DNA from 3 places in the Massilia sp. UYP32 genome. Region 3 is predicted to be linked to each of the others. Evidence: predicted binding sites of a transcription regulator. Region 3 holds the regulator's gene; each other region holds the start of a gene.
What was found. The regulator FNR, encoded in region 3, switches genes on or off when oxygen is low (the NO sensors DNR and NnrR bind a similar motif). The targets are predictions, from matches to a motif close to TTGATNNNNATCAA.
Positions count from the first base shown of each region.

Region 1: a site for FNR is predicted at 3,465-3,478, ahead of ABIB42_RS22720 (OmpW/AlkL family protein). Genes of this name have one in related genera too.
Region 2: a site for FNR is predicted at 1,885-1,898, ahead of oxc (oxalyl-CoA decarboxylase). Genes of this name have one in related genera too.

Region 1 is NZ_JBNDIK010000032.1:78,218-83,698, reverse strand. It holds gene ABIB42_RS22740 (serine hydrolase) at 1-1,520, shown strand, start outside; gene ABIB42_RS22735 (peptidoglycan recognition protein family protein) at 1,557-2,198, opposite strand; gene ABIB42_RS22730 (CoA-binding protein) at 2,310-2,732, shown strand; gene ABIB42_RS22725 (glutathione peroxidase) at 2,806-3,390, shown strand; gene ABIB42_RS22720 (OmpW/AlkL family protein) at 3,553-4,164, shown strand; gene pabB (aminodeoxychorismate synthase component I) at 4,275-5,481, opposite strand, start outside.
Region 2 is NZ_JBNDIK010000001.1:93,275-98,755, forward strand. It holds gene ABIB42_RS00450 (fumarylacetoacetate hydrolase family protein) at 1-63, shown strand, start outside; gene ABIB42_RS00455 (2-dehydropantoate 2-reductase) at 81-1,100, shown strand; gene ABIB42_RS00460 (Crp/Fnr family transcriptional regulator) at 1,234-1,842, opposite strand; gene oxc (oxalyl-CoA decarboxylase) at 1,985-3,691, shown strand; gene frc (formyl-CoA transferase) at 3,777-5,027, shown strand; gene ABIB42_RS00475 (PAS domain-containing protein) at 5,113-5,481, shown strand, end outside.
Region 3 is NZ_JBNDIK010000002.1:273,626-279,106, reverse strand. It holds gene ABIB42_RS02700 (DMT family transporter) at 1-549, opposite strand, end outside; gene ABIB42_RS02695 (helix-turn-helix domain-containing protein) at 608-1,378, opposite strand; gene fnr (fumarate/nitrate reduction transcriptional regulator Fnr) at 1,384-2,145, opposite strand; gene ABIB42_RS02685 (cytochrome ubiquinol oxidase subunit I) at 2,373-3,869, shown strand; gene cydB (cytochrome d ubiquinol oxidase subunit II) at 3,874-4,881, shown strand; gene ABIB42_RS02675 (DUF2474 domain-containing protein) at 4,881-5,009, shown strand; gene ABIB42_RS02670 (TorD/DmsD family molecular chaperone) at 5,084-5,481, shown strand, end outside.

The sequences.
Region 1 (5,481 bases), on a different contig from region 3:
CCACGGTCATCGTGGTCAAGGACGGCAAGACGGTGTTCAGGAAGGCCTATGGCGCCGCCGACGTGGCCGCCAAGACGCCGCTGACGCCCGGTACCGTGCTGCGCCTGGGCTCGATCACCAAGCAGTTCACGGCGGTGGCGATCCTGATGCTGGCCGAGGAGGGCAAGCTGGCCCTGAACGATCCCATTACGCGCTTCTTCCCCGACTATCCGACCGGCGGCAAGGTCATCACCGTCGAGCACCTGCTGACCCATACCTCGGGCATCGTCAGCTACACCGGCAAGTCGGGCTATGTGTCGACGATGGCGAAAGACTTCACCGTGGCCCAGATGATCGACGGCTTCAGGAACGATCCGCTCGAGTTCGAGCCCGGCACCCAGTTCCGCTACAACAACAGCGGCTACTTCCTGCTCGGCGCGATCATCGAGCGGGTTTCGGGCACGAGCTACGCCAGCTTCCTCGAGCAGCGCATCTTCACGCCGCTGGGCATGAAGGACACCGCGTATGAAGGCGTCGAGCGTTCGAACGCGCCGCGCGCGATCGGCTACAGCGCGCAGGAGAAGGGGTTCGCGCCGGCGCAGCCCCTGTCCATGAGCCAGCCGTATGCGGCCGGCGCGCTGGTCTCCACCGTGGACGACCTGGCGAAATGGGATGCCGCCATCGCGTCCGGCAAGCTGCTCAAACCCGCGAGCTGGAAGATGGCCTTCACGCCCTACCAGCTGACTCCCGAGAAGTCGACCGGTTATGGTTATGGCTGGGGCGTCGGCACCCTGCAGGGCACGCCGGTCGTCGAGCATGGCGGCGGCATCAATGGTTTCAGCACCTATGCGCTGCGCCTGCCGGAAAAAAAGATCTTCGTCGCGGTGCTGGGCAATGCCGACAGCGGCAGCGCCAACCCGGAGGTGCTGGCCAAGAAGGCGGCGGCGCTGGCGATGGGCAAGCCGTTCATGGAGCCGAAGGCATTCAAGCTCGATGCCAAGGCCCTCGACGGGTTCACAGGCGTATATGACATCGACGGCAAGGAAAAGCGCATCTTCACGAGCCGCGACGGCAATCTCATGATGGCCCGCGGCGACCGCTCGCCGGCCGCCCTGACGCCTTATTCGAAGGACGGCTTCTTCTTCCCGGGGACGCTGGCGCGCTTCGAGTTCGGACGCGATGCGCAAGGCAAGGTCACCCACGTCACGGTCGACAACGCAGGCGAGCGGACGCGCAACGAACGCGTCGGCGATGCGCCTGCCGAACGGGAGGCGGTGAAGATCGACAACGCCGGCTTCGATGCGCGCGCCGGCGCCTACCAGCTCGCGCCGCAGTTCACGATCACGCTGAGCCGGGAGGGCGAACGCTATTATGCGCAGGCGACCGGACAGCGCAAGATCGAGATCTTCCCGGCCAGTGAGGACGTGTTCTTCTCGCGCGACGTGAATGCCGAACTCAGGTTCGAGAAGGGCGCGGATGGCGCGCCGGTGGTCGTATTGCACCAGAACGGCCAGGCCACGCCCGGCAAACGGCTGCAGTAAGCACTCACCAAGAGTACTGAATGAGCTGGCCGCGGCTTATTTCGCGGCCTGCTCCTGCGCCAGCCGCAAGGCCACCTTGTGCCTGAAATAATCGTCCTTCACGTAGCGGTACAGGTTTTCGCCCGGGCACACCGTCTTGTCCGAATAATCGCGGTGGCTCTGAATGTCGTCCAGCGAGACCTGGTGCTTCGCGGCGAGCATGGCCATCAGGCCCACCACCGCATCGAGCTGCGGCTGGTTCGGCTCCACTTCTTCGAAATTGCCGACCACCTCGATCAGCGCATGTCCCTTGGGGTCGTAGTCGGTATTGGTGTCGCCCGCATAGGCGAGGTCGCGCGCGCCGTAGATGCGGCCATCGAGGTCGATCACGTAGTGGTAGGGGATGTCGAGCCAGCCTTTCTCGGCACGCGACCAGGCCTGCAGGCGGCGCAGGTAGGCTTGCGGGTCGGCGCCCGGCTTGAACGGTTCGCCCTGGTGGTGCAAGGTGATGTGGGTGATCCGGTGGCGCCGCGCCTTCGTCGCGTCGGCCGGCGTGCCGCCCCAGCTGGCGACCGGCACGATGGCGCGTTCGAGGTCGGGCAGGGACTCGGCGCCGTGCGCGCCGCCGATCGAGAACGCCAGCGCAATTGCGGCGCCAATATGTGAAACAGATGCGCGTGAAACAGATGCAGGGATCATGGCAGAATATCCAACATGGATGAGCCATCATCTTTCCACGTTTGACCGTGCAGCGCCAGCATATGCAAACCTGATAAGCTGATTCCAACGATAACAACAGCAGAGCACACCATGCGAACCATCACCCAGATCCTCCGCGACAGCAAGATTATCGCCATCGTCGGCATGTCGAACAAGGAAGACCGCGCCAGCAACGAAGTGGGCGCCTACTTGCAGCACAACGGCTACCGCATCCTGCCCGTCAACCCGAGCTATGCCGGCCAGACCATCCATGGCGAGACGGTCTACGCCAGCCTGCAAGAGGCCGCCGATGCCATCGCCGGCAGCGGCCAACGTATCGACATCGTCGACTGCTTCCGCAAATCCGAAGACATCGGCCCGATCGCGCGCGACGCCATCGCCGTGCGCGCCAGCTGCCTGTGGATGCAGCTCGATATCGAGAACCAGGCCGCCGCCGACCTGGCGCGCGCCGCCGGGCTGGACGTGGTCATGAACCACTGCATCAAGATCGAGCACCGCAGCCTGGAGGGATGAGAAAAAAGCGTTGGCCGCCGGGGTTGCCGCTTGCGCTACAATCGACGCATTTCAACCCCGTCAATACCACGCCATGATCAAGACCATCGCCCTGCTGCTCGCCGCCACGGCCGCCGCCAGCGTCACCCAGCCGGCACGCGCGCAGGCCGCGCCGGTCGCCGCGCTGACCAAGAGCCCGGCCGCATGCCCGGCCGTGCTCAAGCACAGCTTCAAGCGCCTGCAGGACGAAGCGCCGCAAGACCTCTGCCAATATGCCGGCAAGGTGGTGCTGGTGGTGAACACGGCCAGCTACTGCGGCTTCACCAAGCAGTACGAAGGCCTGGAAAAGATCTACGCCAAGTACGGTGGCCGCGGCTTCGTGATCCTGGGCTTCCCGTCGAACGACTTCGGCCAGCAGGAACCGGGCAGCGCCAAGGAAATCGCCGACCTGTGCTTCAACACCTATGGCGTCAAGTTCCCGATGTTCGCCAAGAGCTCGGTGAAAGGCCCGCAAGCCAACCCGCTGCATGCGCAGCTGATCAAGGCCACCGGCCAGGAACCGAAGTGGAACTTCACCAAATACCTGATCGGCCGTGACGGCAAGGTGCTCGACTACTTCCCGAGCAAGGTCACGCCGGAAGATCCTCAGCTGACCGGGAAGATCGAAGCGGCCCTGTAAGGGCATTCTCTGGCGATCAAAGATATAAGCTGGGAGATAGGCGTTTTATAAACCACATTAATAGCATGGTCATTTTGATGTAGATCATAGTTTGTTTTGCTTCACATCAATAAGCTTACCTTCGTCGCAGATGACATAAAAACGAAGAAAGGTAAGAAAAAGATGAAAACGCCGATGAAGACCGTGCTGGTGGCCCTGATCGCCATGGCGTCCGCCCAGGCGCTGGCGCAGGAATCCCCATGGCTGGTGCGCGCCCGCGCCGTGTACGTCGACCCGGACAACAAGTCGACCCCGATCGCCGGCGTCGGCGCGGCGGACCGCCTCGAAGTGAGCACGAAGACCATTCCCGAGCTGGACATCAGCTACTTCTTCACCCCGCATATCGCGGCCGAACTGATCCTGACTTATCCACAGAAGCACAAGGTCCGCCTGGACGGCGCCGAGATCGGCACCTTCAAGCACCTGCCGCCGACCCTGAACCTGCAATACCACTTCGCCCCCGGCGCGGCCATCAGCCCCTACATCGGCGCCGGCGTGAACTACACCCGCATATCGAGCGTCAAGCTGCTCGATGGCGCCGGCGACCTGGAAAACGATAGCTGGGGCCTGTCGCTGCAGGCCGGCGTCGACTTCCGCCTCAACGAACACTGGTCGATCAACGCCGACGTCAAGAAGGTCAAGCTGCGCAGCGACGTGTACGTCGGCGGCGCCAACGCCAGCCACCTGAAGGTCGATCCGGTCCTGTTCGGGCTGGGTGTCGGCTACCGCTTCTGACAGCTTGTGCGTGATCGCGTCCTGCCCGTCTTCCATGGGCGAGCTTCCAGCAAAAGCATCAAACATGGGAAAGGGCGGGGCGCGACCCACGCCTTCATTCTGCCCTGCGATTACGCCGCAAGCACGGCGCGCAGCGGCCCGCGCAGCGCGTTGCAGACGACGATGTCGTCGGCCTGTTCGAGCATGGCGCGCGTGATCACGGCTTCGCGCGCACGCCAGGCGGGCGCGGCCAGCAGCACGCCGCGCATCACGCCCGGCAGCACGCCGCAGGACAAGGGCGGCGTGAGCCACTCCTCGCCGAAGCGCAGGAACACGCTGCAGCGCCCTCCTTCCGTCAATTCTCCGCGCTCGTTAAAGAACAGCATATCGAAGGCGCCTTGCGCCTCGGCCGCCTTCCACGCCGCGTCGTAGCGGCCGCGGACGCTCGTCTTGTGGCGCAGGAAGACGTCGCCGCTGTGCGTCGGCTCCTGGGCCAGCAGCAAGGTCACCGGCTCATGCAAGGGCGTCAGCTCGCCGGATGTGAGCGTCAGCGCGCCGTCGTGGGAGACGGCCAGGCGCAGGCGGTGCAGCGCATCGGAGGGCAGGGCCAGGCTGGCTTCCAGCAGCGCGATATGGGCCGCGCCGCGGTCGAAGGCAAAGCCGAACCAGGCGCACGATGCTTCCATGCGGTCGAGATGCTGCTCCAGGTGGCGGCAGCCGTGTTCGCGCGAGGCGCGGATGGTCTCGAAGATCTCGAACTCGTTGGGCAGGCCGGTAAGAAAACCCGCCTTCAATTGGCACTCGGCGTATTCGGATTGCGCATCGCTGTCGTACACGATGCCGGCGCCGACGCCCAGTTCGCCGCGTCTTGCTCCATCGATCGATGGACCGAGCGCCAGCGTCCGGATCGGCACCGACAGGCAGAAGTCGCCGAAGGCGCGACCCGGGGGCGCCGGATCGAACCAGCCGATGGCGCCGGTATAGATGCCGCGTGCATCGGGTTCGAGTTCGTGGATGATCTCCATCGTGCGCCGCTTCGGCGCGCCGGTGATCGAGCCGCATGGATACAAGGCCTTGAAGATCTCTTCCAGCCCCGCATCCGCGCGCAGGCGCGCCTGCACGGTGGAGGTCATCTGCAGCACGGCGCCGTAGCGCTGCACCTCGAACAGGGCCGGCGTCTCGACGCTGCCGGTCTGCGCCACGCGGCCCAGGTCATTGCGCAGCAGGTCGACGATCATCAGGTTTTCGGCGCGGTTCTTGCTGTCCTGCGCCAGGCTTGCAGCGCGCGCGGCGTCGACATCCGCATCGCCGCTGGCCGGCGCCGTGCCCTTCATCGGC
Region 2 (5,481 bases), on a different contig from region 3:
CCGGGCAGCACGATCGAGGTAGAGATCGACGGCATCGGAAAGCTCATCAATCGGTTCGAGTAAACGACAAGGGGTGGGTCATGAAGATCGCAGTTATCGGAGCGGGAGCAATCGGCGGCCTGGTCGGCGCCAGGCTGGCGCTGGCGGGCGAGGAGGTGACGTTCATCGTGCGGGGCGCCAATCTGGCGGCGATCCGCGCGAACGGCATCAAGCTCATCGAGATGGACGGGGAAGAGAAGATCGCCTCGCAAGTGCGCGCGACGGACGACTATGACGCGGCCGGCGAGCAGGACCTGGTGATCCTGGCCCTCAAGGCGCACCAGGTCGACGGCGTGTCGGCCCAGATCGGCAAGCTGTTCGGGCCGCGCACCGTGGTGGTGACGATGCAGAACGGCATACCGTTCTGGTATTTCCACCGCCATGGCGGCGAGTTCGACGGGCGCACCGTGCGCAGCGTCGATGCCGGCGGCGAACTGGCGCGCCGGATTCCACCCGAGCGGGTGCTCGGCTGCGTGGTCTATCCGGCCGCCGAACTGGTGGCGCCGGGCGTCATCCGGCACATCGAAGGTGCGCGCTTCCCGCTGGGAGAACTGGACGGCACGGCGAGCGAGCGGGTCAATGAAGTCTCGGCCTGCTTCCAGAACGCCGGCTTCAAGTCGCCGGTGCTCGACAATATCCGGGCCGAGATCTGGCTCAAGCTATGGGGCAACGTCTGCTTCAACCCGATCAGCGCGCTGGCGCATTCGACCCTGGTCGACATCTGCCAATACCCGCTCACACGCGAGCTGGCGGCGGAGATGATGCGCGAGGCCGAAGCGGTGGCAACCAAGCTGGGCATCACCTTCCGCGTGCCCCTGGACCGGCGCATCGAGGGCGCCGCCCAGATCGGCAAGCACAAGACCTCGATGCTGCAGGACGTCGAGGCGGGCCGGGGGCCGGAAATCGATGCCCTGGTCGGGTCGGTGATCGAACTGGCGCGCATGACCGGCACCCCGACGCCGCATATCGATTCGGCGTATGCGCTCGTCAAGCTGCTGGAGCAGACCATGACCGAGGAGGGTGGTGGGGTCAAGCTGCAGAGGGCGGTAACGACCGCTTAGATGCAATCAGCACGTCGCCCCCGCGAAGGCGGGGGCCTAAGATTACAAGCGTCTCGGTAACGCTGAACTTGGGCCCCCGCCTTCGCGGGGGCGACGTTTTCGAGCAGACGAAGGAACTGATTTCGCCTGATCTTCAGATCTTCCCCCGATTCTTCAGGCGGCTCAGCGTCTCAGGCGACAGGTTCAGGTACGCCGCCAGTTCCTTCTTGGGCAGACGTTCGAACAGGTCGGGGTGCTTGCGCATGAAACGGTGGACCCGGCCCGGCGCATCGAGCAGATGCAGCGTGATGGTGTGCGCCATGATGGCGCTCATCAGGTTCATGACCTCGTACTCGAAGGCCTGCTTGACGATGCTGTGACTGCGCATGAAGTCGACCCATTGCGGCAGCGGCATGCGCGCTACCCGCACCTTGGTGACGCAGGCGATGGAAAATGGCGTCGGCGTCTTGAGGCACCAGGCGGCGTAGCTGGTTTCGATGTCCCGCTCCGCCGAGAAGCGCAGGATCATCTCCTTGGCTTCCTGGTTCGAGACCTGGCGCTTGAGGATGCCGTCCAGGATGAAGTACTGCGACATCTCGTGCACCCCCTGGTTCAGCAGCAAGTCGCCCTTCTGGTGGTTCTCGATCGTCAGGTACGGCTCGAGCGCCGCCATTTCGCTGTCGCGCAGTTCCTTGAGGACCACGTTTTGTTTTAACTGCAGACGAATGATGTTTCGTTCGGAGTGATTTGCAATAGTCGTCATGACGCGGCCGTTTACCGAGATTCTCGCATCATGCGGCCAAAATTGACCATGGTCAATGAGACAAATCAGGCGCGCTGGCTATGATGGTTTGCGGGCGATACACACCGCGTTCTGCCCGGATCGACAATAACTGGAGACAGCAATGACTAACCTCGTATCGGTAGACGTGACCGACGGCTTCCACCTGGTAATCGATGCGCTAAAACACAACGACATCGATACGATCTTCGGCCTGGTCGGCATTCCGATTACCGACCTGGCGCGCCTGGCGCAGGCCGAAGGAATGCGTTTCATCGGCTTTCGTCATGAACAGAACGCCGGCAACGCCGCGGCAATCGCCGGCTACATGACGCAAAAGCCAGGCATCTGCCTGACGGTCTCGGCGCCGGGCTTCCTCAACGGCCTGACGGCGCTGGCCAACGCGACCACCAACTGCTTCCCGATGATCCTGATTTCAGGGTCGAGCGAACGCGAGATCGTCGACCTGCAGCAGGGCGACTATGAAGAAATGGACCAGCTGAACGCGGCCAAGCCCTACGCCAAGGCGTCCTACCGCATCAACAAGGCCGAGGACATCGGCATCGGCGTCGCGCGGGCGATCCGCGCCGCCGTCTCGGGCCGCCCGGGCGGCGTCTATCTCGACCTGCCGGCCCAGCTGCTGGCGCAGACGATCGAGGCCGGCCACGCCAAGCGCTCCCTGGTCAAGGTGGTCGACCCGGTGCCGCGCCAGATCCCGGCCCCGGACTCGGTGCAGCGCGCGCTCGCGCTGCTCAAGGGCGCGAAGAAGCCGCTGATCCTGCTCGGCAAGGGCGCCGCCTACGCCCAAGCCGACGCCGACATCCGCGCCCTGGTCGAGCGCACCGGCATTCCTTACCTGCCGATGTCGATGGCCAAGGGCCTGCTGCCGGATACCCATGCCCAGTCGGCCTCGGCGGCCCGCTCCTATGTGCTGGCCGAGGCCGACGTGGTGGTGCTGATCGGCGCCCGGCTCAACTGGCTGCTGGCGCACGGCAAGGGCAAGACCTGGGGCAAGCCCAAGCAGTTCATCCAGATCGATATCTCGCCGACCGAGATCGATAGCAACGTGGCGATCGCCGCGCCCCTGATCGGCGACATCGGCTCCTGCGTGGCGGCCCTGCTCGATGGGCTCGACGGCGCCGGCATCGCGAAGCCGGACGCGGAATGGCTCGGTCCGATCGCCGAGCGCAAGGAGCAGAACATGGCCAAGATGACGGCCCTGCTCAATCGCGATGCGGCGCCGATGAACTTCCACACCGCCCTGCGCGCCATCCGCGACGTGCTCAAGCAGCATCCGGACATCAACCTGGTGAACGAGGGCGCCAATACCCTGGACTATGCGCGCAGCATCGTCGACCAGTACCAGCCGCGCAAGCGTTTCGACTCCGGCACCTGGGGCATCATGGGCATCGGCATGGGCTACGCGATCGGCGCGGCCGTCGTCAGCGGCAAGCCGGTGGTCGCGATCGAAGGCGACAGCGCCTTCGGCTTCAGTGGCATGGAGCTCGAGACGATCTGCCGCTACGAGCTGCCGGTGACGACCATCATCTTCAACAACAACGGCGTCTACCGCGGCACCGACGTCAACCCGACCGGCGGCAAGGACGTCGCGCCGACCGTGTTCGTCAAGAACGCCCGCTACGACAAGATGATCGAGGCCTTCGGCGGCATCGGCTACCACGCCACCACCCCGGAAGAGCTGACCCGGGCGTTAGCCGAGGCAATCGCGGCCGGCAAGCCCGCCCTGATCAATGCCGTGATCGACGAGACCGCCGGCACCGAGAGCGGCCGCCTGACCAATCTGAATCCGCAAAGCAACGCAAAGAAGTGAACAGCCAGCGACACGCACGACCGCCGGCGCCCACGAGGCCGCCGGCGGGGCCCGCAATATCGACTGAACAAAGGAGACTGACATCATGAGCAAACCACTCGAAGGCATCAAGATCATCGACTTCACCCACGTCCAGGCCGGTCCTGCCTGCACCCAGTTGCTGGCCTGGTTCGGCGCCGACGTGATCAAGGTCGAGCGTCCCGGCGCGGGCGACGTCACGCGTTCGCAGTTGCGCGACATCCCCGGCGTCGACGCCCTGTATTTCACCATGCTCAACAGTAACAAACGCTCGCTGACGCTCGACACCAAGACGCCCGAAGGCAAGGAAATCCTGACCAAGCTGATCAAGGAGTCGGACGTGCTGGTCGAGAACTTCGGTCCGGGCGCGCTCGACCGCATGGGCTTCACCTGGGAGCACATCAAGGAACTGAACCCGGGCATGATCGTGGCCTCGGTGAAGGGCTTCAGCGACGGTCACCACTATGAAGACCTGAAGGTCTATGAAAACGTGGCGCAGTGCGCCGGCGGTGCAGCGTCCACCACCGGTTTCGACGACGGCCCACCGACCGTCAGCGCCGCCGCCCTGGGCGACAGCAATACCGGCATGCACCTGGCGATCGGCATCCTGACCGCCCTGCGTGCGCGCGACACCACGGGCAAGGGCCAGAAAGTGGCGGTGTCGATGCAGGACAGCGTGCTGAATCTCTGCCGCGTCAAGCTGCGCGACCAGCAGCGCCTGGACCGGGTCGGCTACCTGGAAGAGTATCCGCAGTACCCGCACGGCAAGTTCTCCGACGTCGTGCCGCGCGGCGGCAACGCCGGCGGCGGCGGCCAGCCGGGCTGGGTGCTCAAGTGCAAGGGCTGGGAAACCGACCCCAACGCCTATATCTACTTCACCATCCAGGGCCATGCCTGGGCGCCGATCTGCAGGGCGATCGGCAAGGAAGAGTGGATCGACGACCCGGCCTACACGACCGCGATCGCGCGCCAGGACAAGATCTTCGACATCTTCGGCACGATCGAGGAATGGCTGAAGGACAAGACCAAGTTCGAGGCGGTCGACATCCTGCGCAAGTTCGACATTCCCTGCTCGCCAGTGCTGTCGATGAAGGAAATCGCCGCCGACCCATCGCTGCGCGCCAGCGGCACGATCGCCGAGGTCGAGCACAAGGAACGGGGCACGTACCTGACCGTGGGCAGCCCCATCAAGTTCTCGGACATGAAGGTCGAGATCAAGGGTTCGCCGCTGCTGGGCGAACACACCGACGAGGTGCTGGAAGGCCTGGGCTACAGCAGCAAGGAGATCGCGGCGCTGCACGAGAAGCGGGTGGTGTGATCACGGGCCTGGCTGGATAAAACGAGCGTCTGGTGCGCGTCGGCGGTGTGCGACGCGCACCTGTTTTTTTATGGGGGAGACAAGCATGCAAGCCGACATCGATTTTCAACAACTGCTGCAGGCGCTGGGCGACGGCGTCATCGTCTGCGACGCGAAAGGCGACATCACGTTCTGGAACGCCGCCGCCACGCGCATCTTCGGCTTCACCGAAAGCGAGGCGATCGGACAGTCGCTCGACCTGATCATCCCCCAGCGCCAACGCCAGCGGCACTGGGACGGCTATCACAAGACCATGGCCACGGGCGAGACGCGCTATGGCGCCGACGTATTGCGGGTGCCGGCTGTGCACAAGGAAGACAAGCCACTGTCGATCGCCTTCACGGTGGCGCTATTGCACGGGCCGGGCGGGGAAGTGTCGGCGATCGTCGCCCTGGTGCGCGACGAGACCGAACGC
Region 3 (5,481 bases):
GCTGTTGTGCACCGCGAAGAGGGTCCATGACACCAGCGCGCCGAAGGCGCATGCCAGTCCGGCGGCCGAGCCGGGGCCGGACGCCGACAGCGACTCCCAGCCGATGCAGGCCAGGCCGGCGCCGCTCAGCAGCAGCGACGGCAGCAGGCGGCGCAGCGGCACCGCTTGCCGGTCGCGCGAACCGACCAGGGTGACCGCGATCGGCAGCAGCCCGATCACGATCGAGGCCATGGCCACGCCACCCGACTGGACTGCGTTGGCGAGGAACAGGTAGTAGACGATGTTGCCGGTGAGGCTGAGCCAGATCAGGCTGCGCCAGGCCGGCCAGCCGAGATGGCGGCGCAGCCGTCCCCAGGCCGGGTAGATGAGGAGGGCGGCGACCAGGCCATAGGCCAGGTAGCGCCCGGCCGAGAGCTGGATCGGCAGGAATCCGGGCGCCAGTTCCGGCGCCAGGAAGACCAGGCCCCAGAGCGCGCCGGCGGCGATGCCCGCGCCGATGCCGAGCAGGGTGGAGCGGGACAGCCCGCCCGCGCCAGTAGCGATGTACATGATGAATCTCCTTTGAAGAGATTCTCGGATCCGGACGTGGGTCCGGTCTTGGCCGGGACTACCGCGGTGTTGGCGGTTTCTCCTGACCCGCACGCCGGCAGGCGCCGGGCGTGGTGTCGAGTACCCGACGCATCGCCCGCGTCAGGCTGGCCTGGTCCGAAAAGCCGCAGGCGAGGGCGATGTCGGCCACGCTGCGCGCGCTGTGCGTCAACAGGCTGCGGGCGCAATCCAGGCGGCAGCGCAGCAGCCAGGCATGCGGCGTGCTGTCCAGCTCTTCGCGAAACAGCGCGTGCAGGCGGCTGACGCTCAGGTTGGCGGCGCGCGCCATCGACTCGGTGCTCCAGGCCAGGCCGGGCGCGGCCTCGACGCGCGCCAGCAGGGCGGCCAGGCGCGAGGTGGCGCGCGGCGCGTCCAGGCTCAGGGTGTCGAGCAGCAGCGGCACCCAGCCCTGCACCAGCGAGCGGGGCGGGGCGCCGGGCGGCACAGAGTCACGTGCCATCAGTCCCATGAACTCGACCAGCTTGCGCGCCGCGGGGCCAAGCGTGACGAAGGGCCGTTCCAGCAGGCGCTGCCACGGGCCACTGCCGAAGGCGGCGCCGTCGACGTCGACGATCAGGGAGCCGTTGGCGCCCGGGCTCGACTGCGCATGCCAGGCGCCGGGCGCCACCAGCGCGCCATGCAGGGGATCGAGCCGGCCGCGCCGCTCTTCGATGTCGAGCACGACTTCACCGTGCACCGGGAGCACCAGCTGGGCGAAGTCATGGCGGTCGCCCCAGTGCACGCGGTCGTAGCTGCGCAGGTGCAGGTCGCACGCGGGCTGGGGCGTCATGGGCTTTACGCCATCGGGCTGCAGGCGTCGGTCCCGGCCGCCAGCGCCTTCAGCTTGACCGGATCGAGCAGGGTGACTTCGCGCTTGTCGACCTCGAGCCAGCCCTGCTTCTTGAAACGCGACAGCAGGCGGCTGATGCTTTCGATGGTCAGGCCCAGGTAGTTGCCGATGTCTTCGCGCGACATGCGCAGCTGGAAGCGGTTGGCCGCATAGCCGCGCGCGGCGTAGCGCGCCGACAGGTTGACCAGGAATACGGCGAAGCGCTGCTCGGCGCGCATATTGCCGAGCAGGAGCATGACGTTCTGCTCGCGCGTGATTTCCTGGCTCATGATGCGGTGGAAGTGGCGCAGCAGCGTCGGCACTTCGCCGAACAGGTCTTCCAGGCGCGCGAACGGGATCTCGCACACTTCCGAGTCTTCCAGCGCCACCGCATCGCAATGGTGGGTGCCGCTGATCGCGTCCATGCCCAGCAGCTCGCCGGCCATCTGGAAGCCGGTGATCTGGGCCTCGCCGGCGGCGTTCACCTGGTAGGTCTTGAAGTGGCCGAAGCGCACCGCGTACAGGTTGCGGAACGACTCGCCCACGCCGTACAGGCGCTCGTCGCGCTCCAGGCGGCGACGGCGGCCGATGATCTTGTCCAGGCGGTCGATCTCGGCGTCTTCCAGGCCCATCGGCAGACACAGCTGGTGCATGCTGCACTGGGCGCAGGACTTGAGCGCGTGGATGTTCAGGGGCGGCTCTGCTTGCCGGGACAGGGGCTGGCTCATGAGGGATGGTCGCTTTGTTCGGTACACCGCAAATTATAGACCCCTTGGCTGAGCATTCCGGCCGGCAAGCTCGAAATTTGCACCAAATTGGGAAGTTTTCATGAACTTTTGTTGCGAACCGGTCGGCATGTGTTCAAAAACCACTCAACAATGATAAAAATGATATGGCCAATCGTGCGAGGCCGATGTCGTGATCTACTTGGCGCCATCGATACGGGGGAGTTTGCATGCTTGGTCTTACAGCCCTGGAACTGGCGCGCATCCAGTTTGCCTTCACGATTTCCTTCCACATCATCTTCCCCGCGATCACAATCGGCATGGCCAGCTACCTGGCCGTGCTCGAGGCGTGCTGGCTCAAGACCGGGCGCCAGGTCTACGTCGACCTGTACCACTTCTGGCTCAAGATCTTCGCCGTCGCCTTCGGCATGGGCGTGGTGTCGGGCATCGTGATGGCCTACCAGATCGGCACCAACTGGAGCTACCTGTCCGAATTCGCCGGCAGCGTCATGGGCCCGCTGCTCACCTACGAGGTGCTGACCGCCTTCTTCCTGGAGGCCGGCTTCCTGGGCGTGATGCTGTTCGGCTGGAACCGGGTCGGGCCGCAGCTGCACTTCCTGGCCACCTGCATGGTGGCCATCGGCACCCTGATCTCGTCGACCTGGATCCTGGGCGCCAACAGCTGGATGCAGACGCCGCAGGGCTACGCCATCGAGGGCGGGCGCATGATCCCGGTCGACTGGCTGGCCATCATCTTCAATCCCTCCTTTCCCTACCGCCTGATGCACATGGTGGTGGCGGCCTACCTGGCCACGGCGCTGATCGTCGGCGCCTCGGCCGCCTGGCACCTGCTGCGCGGACGCGACAACAAGAACGTGCGCAAGATGCTGTCGATGGCGATGTGGATGATCCTGCTGGTGGCGCCGATCCAGGCGGTGATCGGCGACTTCCATGGCCTCAATACGCTCAAGCACCAGCCGGCCAAGCTGGCGGCGATGGAGGGGCACTGGGAGAACACGCCGGGCGAGGCGGTGCCGCTGATCCTGTTCGGCATCCCCGACATGGAGCGCGAAGAGACGCGTTACGCGGTCGAGATCCCCTACCTGGGCAGCATCATCCTCACCCATACGCTGAGCGGCCAGTTTCCGGGACTGAAGGAGTTCCCGCGCGAAGACCGCCCCAATTCCCTGATCGTGTTCTGGAGTTTCCGGGTCATGGTCGGCCTGGGCCTGTTGATGATCGCCCTCGGGGCCTGGAGCCTGTGGCTCAGGCGGGGAGGGCGGATCTACGGCAAGCGCCTGTTCCTGCGCTTCGCCTTGCTGATGGGGCCGGCCGGCCTGATCGCCATCCTGGCCGGCTGGATCACGACCGAGGTCGGCCGCCAGCCGTGGGTGATCTACGGCGTGCTGCGCACCGCCGATGCGGTCTCGCCGCACAGCGTCACCACGATGGGCGTGACGCTGGCGATGTTCGTCGTGGCCTACGTCTTCGTGTTCGGCGCCGGCACCGTCTACCTGCTGCGCCTGATCAACAAGGGGCCGCAGCACTTCGCCCTGAACAAGCCGCCCGAGGGCGGGCCGGGCGAAGGGCGCACGCCGATGCGGCCGCTGTCGGCGGCCAACGTCGACAACGACGACAGCATCGAAGGCAATATCGACGACAATCCCGTCCAAGGCGCTGACCGCGGCGCCGACCGCGACGGCGGCAACCCACCGGCGCGGAGCTGACACCATGGGCATCGACACATCCGTCATCTGGATCCTGATCATCTTTTTCGCCGTCTTCATGTACGTGCTGCTGGACGGCTTCGACCTGGGCATCGGCATGCTGTTCCCGTTCACGCCGAAGAAGCGCGACCGCGACACCATGATGAATTCGGTCGCGCCGGTGTGGGACGGCAACGAGACCTGGCTGGTGCTGGGCGGGGAGGGGCTGCTGGCGGCCTTCCCGGTGGCCTACGCGATCATCCTGTCCGGGCTCTACCTGCCGCTGATCTTCATGCTCATCGGCCTGGTGTTTCGCGGCGTGGCCTTCGAATTCCGCTTTAAGGCCAAGGAGCACGAGCGCCACCTGTGGGACAAGGCCTTCATCGGCGGCTCGGTGGCGGCGGCCTTCTTCCAGGGCGTGACCCTGGGCGGCTTTTTGGACGGCATCACGGTCTCGGGGCGCAGCTTCGCCGGCGGGCCGCTCGACTGGGTCGCGCCGTTCCCGCTGCTGGCCGGCATCGGCGTGATGATCGCCTACACCTTGCTGGGCGCCACCTGGCTGGTGATGAAGACCGAGGGCGAGCTGCAGGCGCGCATGATCCAGGTCGCGCGGCCCTTCGCCTGGCTGCTGCTGGGGGCCATCGTCGCGGTCAGCATCTGGACCCCGCTGCGCTTCGCGGCGGTGGCCGAGCGCTGGTTCACCTTCCCCAATATCGCCTTCCTGGCGCCGGTGCCGATCCTGGTCGTGCTGTGCATGGCGCTGCTGCTGCGCTCACTGGCCCGGCAGCCGTTCCGCCAGCCCTTCGTGCTGGCGCTGGCGCTGATCTTCCTCGGCTACAGCGGCATGGCGATCAGCATCTGGCCGCACGTGGTGCCGCCCGCGATCACGATCTGGGAAGCCGCCTCGCCGCCGCAGAGCCAGGGTTTCGCCCTGGTCGGCACGCTGTTCATCCTGCCCATCATCCTGATGTACACGGGGTGGTCGTACTGGGTATTCCGTGGCAAGGTCAAGCATGACGCGGGGTATCACTGATGGCGGCGCGCCGCGAATGGCTGCGCCGGCTGGGGTGGATGGCGCTGCTGTGGCTCGGTGGTGTCGTCACCCTGTCGCTCGTCGCATTTCTCATAAGAATCGTCATGCATGCCGCCGGAATGCGCTAGGCGCAACTGTGCGCGCTCAATGTGAATCGGCGTCTACACTGGCGATACAAATTGAACAACTGGAGTGATCGACAGTGTCATCTACAAGTGCGAGCACGTCCGTCAACACCGCCTTCGTCGCGGTCTCTGCGCCTGCCATGTCGCCCAGCGGCGAAGACCAGGCCAGGGCCGACCTCTACGCCTTGCTCTCGCGCCTGCTGCTGGCGGCGCCCGACGCGGCGCTGCTGGAAGCGCTTGCGTCCAGCGATCCTATTTTGGCCGAAGGCGGCGATCCGGCGCTGGAGCGTGCGTGGGAACACCTGACCGTGGCGTCCGGCGTGATGGACGCCCAGGTGGTGCACGATGAATTCAGCGCGCTGTTCGTCAGCATCGGCACGCCGCCGGTCGATCCGTATGGCTCGCGCTACCTGGCCGGCTACATGAACGACACGCCGCTGGCGCTGCTGCGCGACGACCTGGCGCGGCTTGGCCT